One region of the Paenibacillus sp. JT31N17 genome, then DNA from elsewhere that is predicted to be linked to it. Evidence: riboswitches for the same ligand, from Rfam matches in the RefSeq annotation. Region 1 holds a riboswitch; each other region holds the start of a gene.

Region 1 (4,214 bases):
CCTCCAAACTATCCGCAAAAGCCCGTACATCATGAGAGCAAATACGATTAATCCGACAATTCCAAGATCAAGCAGCAGATCCAAATAACCGCTATGCACTTCGTTACCAATATACGGGTAGGTTTGGATTTGGGTAAAGAGCATCCGCCAGGTATCCCCGCCCTGACCCAGGAGAGGCGCCTCCAGAAATAGGCTCCATGCATCCTTGTAGAACATCGTACGCGCGCCTGCGGTTTGAAAATGGCCGCTGCTTATCCGCCCTTGAATTACTGCCGGCAGGAGAAGCGCCATAATCAGACAGGCTGCTCCCAACCCGCCCCACGCGGCAAGCTCAAGCTTTCTTCCGGACAAGCCGGCAAATACCGTGCGAAGTGCGGTGAAGCCCGCTGCAGATGCCATCAGGATGGCAAGCAGCCCAAGCGTTTCCCCCATGTGGCCAACGCCTTCATGACTGCCTTGCAGTCCTGCGGCAAAGACAATACGATAGGCTGCCCCCGCCCCAACAAGCGTCCAGCCGCTGTAAACCAGCCATTTGACCCGCTGCTCCCTGGTCAGGAGCAGCAGTCCGGCAAGCCATCCGACAGCCGTTGTAAGCCAGGCTGCCCTGGATTCCGTAAGCAGCAGCACAAGCACCAGCGGCGTGGCCATCATGACGGCAAGCAAGAAAGTCCGATAACGGCCTGCACGTATCAAAAGAAGCCAGTTCCACAGCAAATAAGCTCCCGAGACGGCTCCGAGGAAATTCGGATACTGAACGAAGCCGGCCAGCCGGGCACCGACTGCGGATAAACTGGAATCCCCTGTACTCAGGATCATCTCCGGAACGTCTATCCAGCCGAGCCATCCGGCAAGCGCGCCGCCAATGAGGAACAAGCCGGAACCCTGAAGCGCCATGAACAGCCAGCTCCGGAATGGGCCGATTCTCAGCCACAGATACCCGGATATGAGGAAAGCTGCGTAAGCAGACCATCTGAGCACCTGCTCCAGAGTTCCATGTACGGAAGCCGGTTTGTTGACCAGACTCAAACCAAACAAAAGCGCAATAAGCAGCGGCGTATAAGCCGCCAGCGGCACCGAGGCCCGCACAGCCTCTTCTGCAGGCCCTTTATTTTTTTTCAATATGAAATATTCACCGATCCCGCTACTGCTGCCCCTTATCCTTCGTCTTTGCATTCGAGCCGTAATAAACAAGGACAAAACGGTTGAAGCCATAAGCATCCATTCCCATCTGTAAAAGGATGCGTCAAAAAACATTCCATTCTGGTATGCGGACCAAATGAGCAGCCCGGTAAACATCAGCCCGGCGGCACCAACAACGACTGGCAATTGAATCCCCTCTTCTATTTCACTTTTTAATTGTCCGATATATCTAAATTTTCTAAATATTGTAACATGTTTGAGAATGATTTGAAAATCAGGTGTCATGGAGCTGCTGCCTCAGCAGCAAGAAGAGTTTATTTTCTTATCTTTGAACAAAAAAACAGGCGCTCCGCGATTGCCGCGGTGCACCTGTTTTTTATAGTTAATGAGTCCGGTTGTCACTGGCCTTTTCCTGTTTCCTGCGGTAATAGGCTGCGACCTGCTCCCTCAGAATAAAGGCCCGCAGCGCTCGCTGCTGCAGCCCATCCAGATCGCAAAAGCGCGCTCCATAGAAGGATTGGGCTCCATCGCTGTCATAGCGTATGATCTCCAGCCAGCATGGCAGCTCAAAGCCCAGAGACAACACAGCTTCCAGACGCTCATGCGTCTTGAGCCTCGGCCCCTCGGCAACAATGAACCCCAGCCCGGATAAGCTTATATTTCGTATGGCCAGTTCCATATCTTCAATAAATTCAAAGTTTTCCGGCCCTGTTGACAATTCTCTTGTTTCAATAATTATCTTCTTCATGGTGCCTTTATGGTCAATCTGAACACGGGGAGACTCCCGTTTCTCTTCCAGTCCGCTCAAGGCCCGGACAGGAAAAATAACTGCGATAGATCCTTCCGCCTTGCCGATGACCGTCGACTGCAGACGTTGTATCCCGACCGGAGAGTAGATTGTCATCTCCACCGGATTGCCGAGATCAAATGACTTGTATTCCGTCATTTCAATCTCCATCATCTCGCCCTCAATATGGCTCAAGATCCCCGTTGAGACATATCCTTCTTTCTCGACTACGGTCCGGCTGTGGATTAATACCTTATCTGAGTAAGTTTGCTTTGCTTTCGTGTATAATTCCTTGCTGCGGGCATTCGTGCTCATAAGTACCATCTCCTTAGTGTGCAATCGCCTGGCCGAGTCTTGAGAGTTTGATAAGGGATTGCCTGTTCAAGGAAATGAAAAAAGCCGTTCCTCTGCCTCGGAGCCGCTTGACTTGCACCCTGCTGAAGGGTGTTCATTTCGGCAGCCAGGCTGTCAGTCGCTCCTTTTCAAGAACCTTAGACCCTTTAGCTTTGCGTCCTTGCCTTTCGGCAAGTTTGCCATTATCGGATATATATGAAGTTAGGTACAGGCGATTCTTACATTTCTTCCACGATCATGATACTGTGCGAATCCTTAAGGTCAATCTGATAGGGCTGGGCAGGAGGTGTGCCGTCCGCCTCGCGAAGGATCCGTACGATCGGGCGGTTGACCGCAAGCGGATTATTCAGAGCCACAACCGCAATCTGGCCCGAGCTGAGCAGTACCGTTGTCGATACCGGATAAATGGATATATGCTTGCAAAAGGTCTGGATCAAATCAAGATCGAAGAAAGTGTTCCCGGCCGCGAATAAAAACTCGATGGCTTCCGTAGGCGTATGACGCTTGCGGTGCGGCCTCGGCGAGGTTAACGCATCATAAACATCGGCCAATGCCACAATCTGCGCATATTCATGAATGGCATCCCCCTTTAGCCCACGCGGATAACCCGATCCGTTGTACCGCTCGTGATGCTGAAAAGCACAATGCGCGGACAACAGGGAAATATCGTGCTGGGCGCGGATAATATTGAAGCCATCCTCCGTATGCTTCTCCATCAGGACCCGCTCTTCAGGGGTCAGCGGGGAGGTCTTGTTCAGAAGATCCTTGGGCAATCTTGTCATCCCGATATCGAACAGAAGCGCTCCCATGCCCAATTCTTCAAGCTGGTTGCGGTTATAGCCCTTAGCCAGTCCCATTATGCCTGACAATATAGCCACATTCACGGAATGCTGGAACAGATAGCCATCCGCCACTTGAATATTCGTCAAGCTGACCATAACGTCGTCCCGCGTAACCAGATCCTGCATGATCTGGCCAAACACATTCTTGAACGTCCGGCCCATCTCCGGCGCAATGGTTCTGCCCTTGGTCATAGGATGGTCCTTCAGCGTGGTCATGGTTTTGAATACCGCATCATGGGCTTTTCTGCGCGTATCGTCGCGGATCGCTGTTTCCGGCTCCAGATCCTCGGTAAACGGATCTTCGACGAACAGCATATCGACTCCCAGCATCTTCAGGCGATTGATAAACCGTTCGTTCAGCTCGACACCGACACCCAGAAGAATGTTGCCATTTTCCTGCAGGATCGGGCGAGCCAGTTTATCTCCAGGCTTCGCCGAAAGTATATGTACTTTTCTCATCTGAGCATTCCCGCCTTTAGTCCGGTTGCATATTTGATCAAGCTTGCATCGCTGCCAGTTCGGCAGCACGCAGTTAGTGTAATTGCTTATCGGCGTATATCCTGATGTCTGCGATTTGCACAAGCATATTCAAGTCGCTCCCTTGGTCGGGAAAGTTGGCGCTTCCGACAGAGACGAAAGAGTTGCAATCCTGTCGATAGGGTATAAGCTTGTGCAATTGTTCATGATGCTGGCGAATGACAGCTTCAATCAAGTTTATCATCTGAATCAGGACAAATCATTATAAATTCGTCCACGGCTCATCAGGCGGTCATGCTTCGTCCAGAAAGCGTGCCTGCCGCCGGAAGGGTAAAAGCGGCATATGCCGCTGCGCTTGTCAGGATTGGCACCAAATCGCCCGACATGCCGGCAGACCATGCTCTCAGCCCTGTGTCAGCACGACCGCCCTGCAGCCAAAACGAGCATCACAGCACATAACGCTGCCTGCCTTGTCTAATACTGAACAATCCGGTTGCGGCCGTTCTCCTTCGCTTCGTAAAGCGCCTTGTCCACCTTGACGAACAGCTCGCGCAGATAAGACTTGCTATCCTTCAATTCAGTATCCGGCTGCGGCTCAACGGCAAGCATGCCTA
Region 2 (4,214 bases), on a different contig from region 1:
AATATGGTTGCTCATATCCACAATGATCGGCACCATCGTATTGCGGACATGCGCAAACGGAATCTCATCGAAGTGCCGGACCTGATGAAAGACGTCCTTGATTTCAACAATAGCCGAATTCAGCAGGTGCAGGACCGGAAGATCTTCAATATCCTCTTCCTTCAGCGTAATTTGATGTTGAATGAGCCGCTTCAGATTTTTTCGTGTGAGCCGGGAAAAAGCAGGCACAATCAAGGCACCCATTTGGTTGTACATATTTTTATTTACTCTCATGCCTACATATTGATATTGCCGAACAGTCGGAGTCACCAAGATTCCACCACTTTCACGGGGTGCTTATTATAGAAGAAATCAGATTAAGCCTGCATCATGTTATCGATATCAAAGGTTGTATTTTCGACAGACTCCAGAATTTCCTTACTGTAATTCCCGATAGAGACTCTTCCCGAGTGCATTCTGACGACGCTGACCCGCCTCTTGGCTTTCAGCAGCGTGGCCGCTCCGGTCTGCCCTCCTACAATCTTCGCCGTGATATCCCCTTCGGCTTCCAGCCTTGAACCGCGGCAAACGGCCAGCCGATGCTTGAAGGATATATTGCCGGCCGAGTACAAATCACTGACAAGAACTCCGTCGCGCTGGATCAAAATATCGCCATTGGATTTGAGCTCGCTGTTATGGCATTGATTGATGGTAATATTGACCAGCGCCTCCTGCATGCGGGCCACCTCCTGATGGGCGTCCGTCAATAGGGACAAGAAGCTCTGGATGCCATTTCTGGTGGCCGACTCAATGAGCTGCGAGGGCTTCAGGAAAACCGCCGCCATTTCCATCAGCTTCTGGTACTCTTCTTTCTTCAGATGGCGGATATTGGCGACCACGGATAGCAGATCCTTGATTAGCCCCGGTATATCCTTCATTTTCTTCTCCAGCAGCAGCAGCACAATCTGTCCGTATTTAACCGTCTGGTCACGTGACTGGATCGCTTGCTCCAGCACCTGGGAGCCGATCAGCAGCTTCTCGATCTGCTTGCTCAGCAGCTTCGAGGTGTTGTATAAACGGTTGAACATGACACCGAAGTATCCCGAATACAGCTTGCTGCCCATTACATTCCCCCGGATATGGATGCATCCCGTTGCTGTGATGGTCGCATTGAAGACACTGCCAATGACATATACATTCCCCAGAGATTCAATAATCATATTGTCGGTTACATTGCCATATACGATCACATCGCCGGAGAAGACAATATTGCCGGTTTCAATGTCTACATCGCCGGAGACGGTATACGCTGTCGAGATATCAAAGACTTTGATTTTGGTTCCCGTAATCCGCGGGCGTCCTTCTTTTCTGGCGATAATGGCCCCCTGTGGAGTCAGCTCTACGCCCGACTTGGCTACCAGCAGGATATCAGCCGGCGCTTTGGGCGTGATCAGATTGCCGTAAACATCGTATCCCGGGATGCCGTCGATAATCGGGGATTTCCTGGCAATAACGTCGCCGCTGGTGACGGAAGGGATTTGCAGATGATTGCGGAAGTCAACCGTCCCTTCCGTTTCATGGAAACGGCTTTCGATCTCCTCGGAGAAATAAATCTCCAGCTCCGCATCCTTCCCGGGTACGGGAGCTTTGCCCCTGGCGATGAGAATCGGGCTGTAGGTCGGCTGCAATAATTCCTGATGAATAGCGGCCAGGTCGACGTTTGCTTTGATCGACTTCTTTTCAAGCACGGCGGCGACATCTGTCAAATGCACACTTTCAAGAACCATATTCCTGTCTTCCTCGGCAGATATTATGATTTTGGCAAGAGGCTCTGTATCGGTTAGCTGCCAGGCATACCGTTCTTTGGCGTGCAGGTGGAAATAAGCGTGAAGCTTGTCTTCCGAGACTGTAATCTCATACATCGGTTGATTCTCAATTTCCCAAAGGATGCTGTCGCTGGAAGTCACGTTGATTTCTGAATGTATGTCATGATGATTTACCTTTAGTTTGACCGGGGCAATAGCGCTGATGACGGGGAGCTTGCCATTATTGACGGGATCATGGACAATAATCCGGTGTTCAATTACCTGAATCCAGCCGTCCTGCTTCAAGGGGCTTCTGATATCCCTTTCGTCTGTGGAAGATCTGGAAGCCGCATCCACCTCACCCAGATGCAATTGCTTGATCAGCTGGGACAATTCATCTTCAGAGATTTTTTTCTTCACGTTAACACCTCTCAAACCTCAGACCAGAATGGTTTTTTTTAACAAAAAAAACACCATCCGATTGGATCGTGTTTATACACCACCAATTCGGCAGCCTGGCGACCATAGAGATGCTCTCTTTAGGCCCATAGCTTTGCGTCCCTGACTTTCGGCAGGTTTGCCTTTATCGTTTGAGTTTCTTAATTATTAGTCACTAGTTCCTATTTGAATTTTAATAATTAGGAAAATATACCTTGCAAGTCCAAATTGAGTGTACTAAAAGGACTGTCTTTTGTCTAATGCAGTCAAATAAAGAAGTTCGCCTGTTTACAGCCGTTCATACCTGAAATCTGCCATGTTCAGGCCGGAAAAACGACTATTCAAGTCATTCGACAACTATTTTCACTCCACTTCCGATAGGCACGAAGGGTGATTGCATTTTAATATTGTTAGCGTTATGATTTCAAATCATATCATTCCGTGATTCTGCAAAAAAACGATGATTAAAATAGATATTTCTAATAGATATTTAAAATATAAACGGTTTTCATATGGGGTTTTTGAATATTTTTCCATTCCGCTTTTTTTCGTCGGGCAGCCCAAAACAAGTATTGGAGTGTAAACAAGAATGATAAATATCAGGGTCATTATTGCTGACGAAGACAATCAAACGAGAGAAACTGTCAAGAAGTTTATCACTGCGCTTCCTTATATTACGCTCATTGGCGAAGTTCCCGACGAACATTCCGTTATGGAAATCATGGTCCGGGAGAGGCCGGATTTAATTTTGACCGATCCTTCGCAGCCGGGGCTGGGCGGACTTAAGGCGCTGAAGGACTATTTGCAGATCATCCCCCGTCTGAAAATGATCTGGATGGCCCCAGGCCAGGAGTATGCAATCGAAGCGTTCAATATGGGTGCAGTCGACTATATCATAAAACCGGTCCTTCGCACCAGACTATACAAGGCGCTGGAGCGGACGAAACATACCCTCGAAATGGAACGGAAGGCCAATCATTTGTTCATCAATCCGGACCCCAAGCTGATTATAAAAATCAATAAAAATATTCATATCATTCCTTTTAATGAAATACTTTTCATAGAAAAGATGGGAAAAAAATCTATTATACATACTCTGAATAACGATCCCCTTGAAACCTATGACAAACTGGAACCGGCTCCTCATCTGGTACAGGCTCACCGCTCCTATCTGATCAATCTCAGCAAAGTGTCCCGTATAACCAGGATGGGTGAAACCTACCAATCCTTCTTCGGTAGCTACCCCAGACAGGCGTTGATCGCCAAATCGAAAATGAAAGATATTCAGGAGCAGCTTCAGCTGAGGGACCCTAAACAGCCTTAAGCAATAGGCAGTCAATTTCCGGTTTCAAGCTTCATTCGCGATTTCACCGAACGCGCATATTCCGAAGGACTCATCCGCGTGGCATTCTTGAATGCCTTGGAAAAATAATGGACGCTGCTGAACCCCAGCTGCCGGGAAATCTCTGTGAAATTATAGCTTTCCTCCCGGATGTACCGCTTGGCGCGCTCGATCTTAAGCTTCGAGAAGTACTCCTTGACGGAATAGCCGGTATTCTGCTTGAATAAGCTTTTGAGCTGGGTTTTGCTGATATGCAGCTCGCCGCAGATATCGTTCACATTCATCGGACCGCCGATTCTTCCTTCCATAAACAAAAGCGCCTGCCTGGTCAGCTCATCCTTGCTTTTCTCCCGGGCTGGCGAGGACAAGGGCTTCTCCGGCTGCAGGAGACTGCTTTTGCGCAGCAGACGGATCAGGAAAATTTCCAGGTAACAGCGGAGCAGCTGCTCACTGCCGATCACCGCACCCTCGCGGCGCTCCAGCGGATGGCGGAACGGGAAAATGAAGGCATTCTCACCCTCCTTGATCATCTGCGCCAGCAGATTGCGCTCCTCATCCTCCAGACTGAACACTTTATCCGCAAAACGGTTCATTGCGCCGGAGCGGCAGTCGAACGTCATGACGATCGCATTGGGCGCTTTGCCCTTGGC
Region 3 (4,214 bases), on a different contig from region 1:
TTTCCTTCTTGGGTATTTCCAGCTTCAGAATACCGTTCTCGAAGCGCGCCGATATTTGGTCATCCTTAATATTTTCTACATAGAACCGGCGGACAAATTCGCCATAATAACGTTCACGCCGGATAACCTGATGATCTTCCCCATCCACATTCTGTTCCTGGTTGCGCGAAGCCTTAATCGTCAAATAATGATTGCTGTAGCTGATATCGATATCAGCTTTACTGAATCCGGGAAGCTCGGACTCAATCAGAAAAGCATCCTCGCGTTCGTGAATATCCGTGCGGAATGGATGGGTATTGCTTCTCATCGGCGCAAAGAAATCTTCATTGAAGATATCATGGAATGATTTCATCAAGCTGCGGCTGACATCTTCATTTCTTTTCCGAAACGGAACTAAATCCAACATGTACATCTCCTCCAATTTCTTATAATGTGATGCTTACACTTTTTATTATAAGGTTGCTGTCTGCTTTCCTCAAACCCGATAAAACAACAATAAAAATCATTTTCCGTGAATTTAAGGAAATCCGGCAGTCCCCTCGTTATTTTTCTCAGTCTTTCTTTGACTTTCTCTGACTTTGACTATTTTTGACCTTACACTGCAGCTGGCGTGCTGCCCAGAATAGCCATGAGGACGTTACATTCCACATGTTGTTCAGATTTTGTACAGTTCCTATCTGGTATAATGGCCTTACAGGAGGGCCTGCCAACATGAAGAAACTGCTTTCTTTTTTGCTGATCATCACTGGATTTGTGCTGATTGCGCTGCCTTTTGCAAAAGAATGGCATTATGATCAGAAGCAGCGGCGTCTGCTTGATCGCATGGATCATAATACCTTCGCCTCCGCGGCTGAGAAATCCGATCGCCTGCTTGCAGAGAGTTACCAGCGACTATCCGACCTGTTTTCTAATGAAGCAGACGCTGCCTTACCTGAGGCTGTCAGCGACGATCAGAGCAAGGAAGATACTCAAGGAATCGCTGTTATTGAAATCGGCAGCCTCGATGTGAAGCTTCCTGTTCTGGAAGGCGCCACAACGCAAAACATGAAGTACGCCGCTGTCCATCTGACAGAAACAGCCGCACTTGGAGATATTGGCAATGCTGCCCTGGCTGCACACCGGGCTCATACGAAAGGCCGATTGTTCAATAGGCTGGGTGAAGTGAAGATGGGCGACAAAATTACGATACGGGTCAAAGACAAGGTTATGGAATATACCGTATTCAAAATATCGGTCGTCAAGCCAACTGACCTGTCCGTATTGAATGGCAATGACACCGACAGGGTGCTCACGCTTATCACATGCGATCCGCTGATTAATCCGACCCATCGTCTGATTGTCCAGGCGAAAATGTAATCTATTATCACTTAAAAATAGTTGTATATTCTATCAAATATTGGTATAGTAAATGTCAAGATAAGTCACGATAACGGCAAACCTGTCGAAAGGCAGCGACGCAAAGCTAGAGGGCCTTCCCATTATTGGATGGCAGCCAGCTACCGAAAGTTTGTCTTTTTTTGTTTTCTAAAAACAATAAACACTCAACGATAAATGGCAAACTTGTCGAAAGACAGGGACGCAAAGCTAAAGGGCCTTCCCGCTTGGATGGCAGCCAGCTACCGAAAGGAGTCTTATTTCATGAAATCTTTTTTTCTTGTTCTCGCGACCGTAATCATTTTGTCCCTTCCCCTCTCCACGACTGTAGCTGCATCCGGTACGGACTCCCCGACTTGGCTCGATACGAAGCAATTGGACAATGGAGTTATCGGAGCTGCATTTAAACCTGCCGCAAAAACACCTATTGTGCTGTTAATAACCAAAAACGGAGTCACTTATACATACAAATTGCCTGCCACAGGTACGATGGAATACTTCCCCCTGCAGCTTGGTGATGGTGCTTATACTATCTCTCTTATGCAAAATGTTACCGGCACCAAATACAAAAAAATCGGTACGGAATCAGTTAACCTGAACTTGAGCGATGACAGCAGTGTATTTCTCGGTTCCGTGCAAAATATCAATTGGAAAAGCTCTCCGACTGCTGTCGCCAAAGCCAAGGAATTGACGAAAAACAAAACGAAAGTTGAAGACAAAGTCAAAGCGATTCACGATTATATCGTTAAAACCATCAAATATGATTCCAAATTGAGCACATCTGTAACAACGGACTATATTCCCGATGCGAACAGAACGTTGAAATCAGGCAAAGGCATCTGTTATGATTACTCCTCCCTGTTTGCAGTCATGGCTCGCAGCGCCGGCATCCCTACAAAGCTGGTTATGGGAACAACCGATTATGTGAAAGGCTACCATGCCTGGAACCAGGTAATGATTAACGGGAAATGGAGCAATATTGATACAACGGTTGATTCCGGTTTGGGCAAAACCAGCACAAGCAGCAGTTCAATGTTCAAAGAAGCCGGCAAATACGCAGCAGCTAAATTCTATTAAGCATTAATCTGATCGCTTGATAGCATCTGTCATTAAGCAAAAGCAGCTTAAGACAGCAAATAGCGCAAAAAAGAGACTATTACAGGATCCCCCCTCCTGTAAAGTCTCTTTTTTGCATTTTAACGGGCAGTTCGGTATTAAGTGGTCTGGATATGCAATCCTTTATTTCATGACAAATGCCTCACCTATTGTGCATCTCACCATTATCATATGAGGAGCCGCGCCTCCTCATATGATAATGCGGAGGAACAGCTCCTGATGGATTTTTACTAAAAATGATCTTATTTCTGGAGATGCTTCCGGCGCAATCTCAGCAAAACAATTCCGAGAATGACCAGGCACAGTCCTGCAAGTTGAAGCGGCAAAGAACTGCTTTCCCCTGTTTTGGGGAGCGTCTTGCCAGGTGTGCTGCTGCCTGGATCGTCATTACCGGGTTCTATACCGCCCAAAGGAATCTCATCCACATTTACATCGAACAGGACTTCTTCTTCGTTGCCGTCCTTGTCAATTACGATGATAGAGAAATGATCCTCGCCCGTATAGCCCGGTTCAGGTGTATACATCCATTTACCATCCGGATCAACCGTCAATGTACCATGTTCCGGTTGGGTACCGATTGCAACATTGCCGCCTTCTGGTACTTTAACCGTCCCTTTAATCGGTTTGTCCTGTACGGTTGTTTCCTGCTGCGGTACTTGTGTATCGCTGCCAGGTTCTGCGCCTGGATCAGTCGGCTCACCTGGATTCGATGGTGTACCCGGGTTACCCGGATTGACTGGCGAACCTGGTTCGCCCGGTGCTCCCGGATCAACCGGCGGCATTCCCGGATTTGCCGGATTTGCCGGATTTGCCGGATCCTCCGGATCGTCAGGTGTTGTCGGATCCTCCGGATCAAGTGGAGGGAAGTACGGATAATAAGGATACATTAATCCCAAATCGATCGTGAGATCTTCCCATCCCCGCGGGGCGTCTTCACCAATCGTGATGACTGCTGTAGTACCGTCAGTCAGCTTATTGGAGTCTTTATCAGCCGCTATTCCCACTGCTTCCGGAGTTGTCAATTCATAGCCCTCAGGAGCTTCGAATTGAACAAAATATTGGCCTCCGACCAGATTGTCAAACCGATAATAACCCGGTTTCCCTGCAGCATCATCTGCAGTCAAAGTCTCTGCAAGCAATTGCATGTCTTTGTTATAAAGCTTGACCTTCACGTTGTTAATACCGTCGTCATCAGCTTCATCCTGCATGCCATTCCCGCTGCTGTCCAGCCATACGTAGTTGCCAATGACGCCTTTGGCAACAAGACCCAAGTCAATGCCGAGATCCTCCCAGCCGGGAGTTTCGCCGATTTGAATTTTAGCTGTAAAACCATTCTCATCGGTTGCATTGGAATCCTCTTTGACGTCGGCTCCTTGTTCCTGAACGGTCCTCATATAGTCGGCAGGCACAATGAACTTGACTAAATAGTCGCCTGGCAGCAATCCGTCGAACAAATAATAACCCGCTCTGCCTGTCGGATCCGCTGCAGTTGTTGTAGCGGCGACAGGGGTTCCTGACACATCATCTTTGAACAACTGGACTTCGAGTCCGTTGATTCCCTGAAGCTCATTCTCGTCTTGTATACCGTTCCGGTTTCGGTCCAGCCATACATAGTTTCCGATCACGCCCCGTGGAACCAATCCCAGATCGATCGTCGGATCCACCCAATTGGAAGGTCCGATTACAATCTCATCGGTAAAGCCGTTGCCGTCCGTGCTGTTGGA

The links. Region 1 has a riboswitch for cyclic di-GMP ahead of AC0YOB_RS22050 (PilZ domain-containing protein). Riboswitches for the same ligand answer to the same signal wherever they lie in the genome.
Region 2: another riboswitch for cyclic di-GMP. It lies ahead of AC0YOB_RS10635 (DUF342 domain-containing protein); the one in region 1 lies ahead of AC0YOB_RS22050 (PilZ domain-containing protein).
Region 3: another riboswitch for cyclic di-GMP. It lies ahead of AC0YOB_RS25860 (transglutaminase-like domain-containing protein); the one in region 1 lies ahead of AC0YOB_RS22050 (PilZ domain-containing protein).

The regions. Positions count from the first base shown of each region.
Region 1 is NZ_JBWDNP010000007.1:93,673-97,886, forward strand. It holds gene AC0YOB_RS22045 (O-antigen ligase family protein) at 1-1,326, opposite strand, end outside; gene AC0YOB_RS22050 (PilZ domain-containing protein) at 1,523-2,242, opposite strand; cyclic di-GMP riboswitch class I at 2,380-2,472, opposite strand; gene AC0YOB_RS22055 (HD-GYP domain-containing protein) at 2,500-3,582, opposite strand; gene AC0YOB_RS22060 (histidine kinase N-terminal 7TM domain-containing diguanylate cyclase) at 4,075-4,214, opposite strand, start outside.
Region 2 is NZ_JBWDNP010000002.1:714,247-718,460, reverse strand. It holds gene AC0YOB_RS10640 (HD domain-containing phosphohydrolase) at 1-255, opposite strand, end outside; gene AC0YOB_RS10635 (DUF342 domain-containing protein) at 357-2,204, opposite strand; cyclic di-GMP riboswitch class I at 2,291-2,376, opposite strand; gene AC0YOB_RS10630 (LytR/AlgR family response regulator transcription factor) at 2,812-3,546, shown strand; gene AC0YOB_RS10625 (AraC family transcriptional regulator) at 3,558-4,214, opposite strand, start outside.
Region 3 is NZ_JBWDNP010000010.1:72,667-76,880, reverse strand. It holds gene AC0YOB_RS25870 (Hsp20/alpha crystallin family protein) at 1-406, opposite strand, end outside; gene AC0YOB_RS25865 (class D sortase) at 712-1,356, shown strand; cyclic di-GMP riboswitch class I at 1,422-1,504, shown strand; cyclic di-GMP riboswitch class I at 1,544-1,624, shown strand; gene AC0YOB_RS25860 (transglutaminase-like domain-containing protein) at 1,639-2,451, shown strand; gene AC0YOB_RS25855 (SdrD B-like domain-containing protein) at 2,733-4,214, opposite strand, start outside.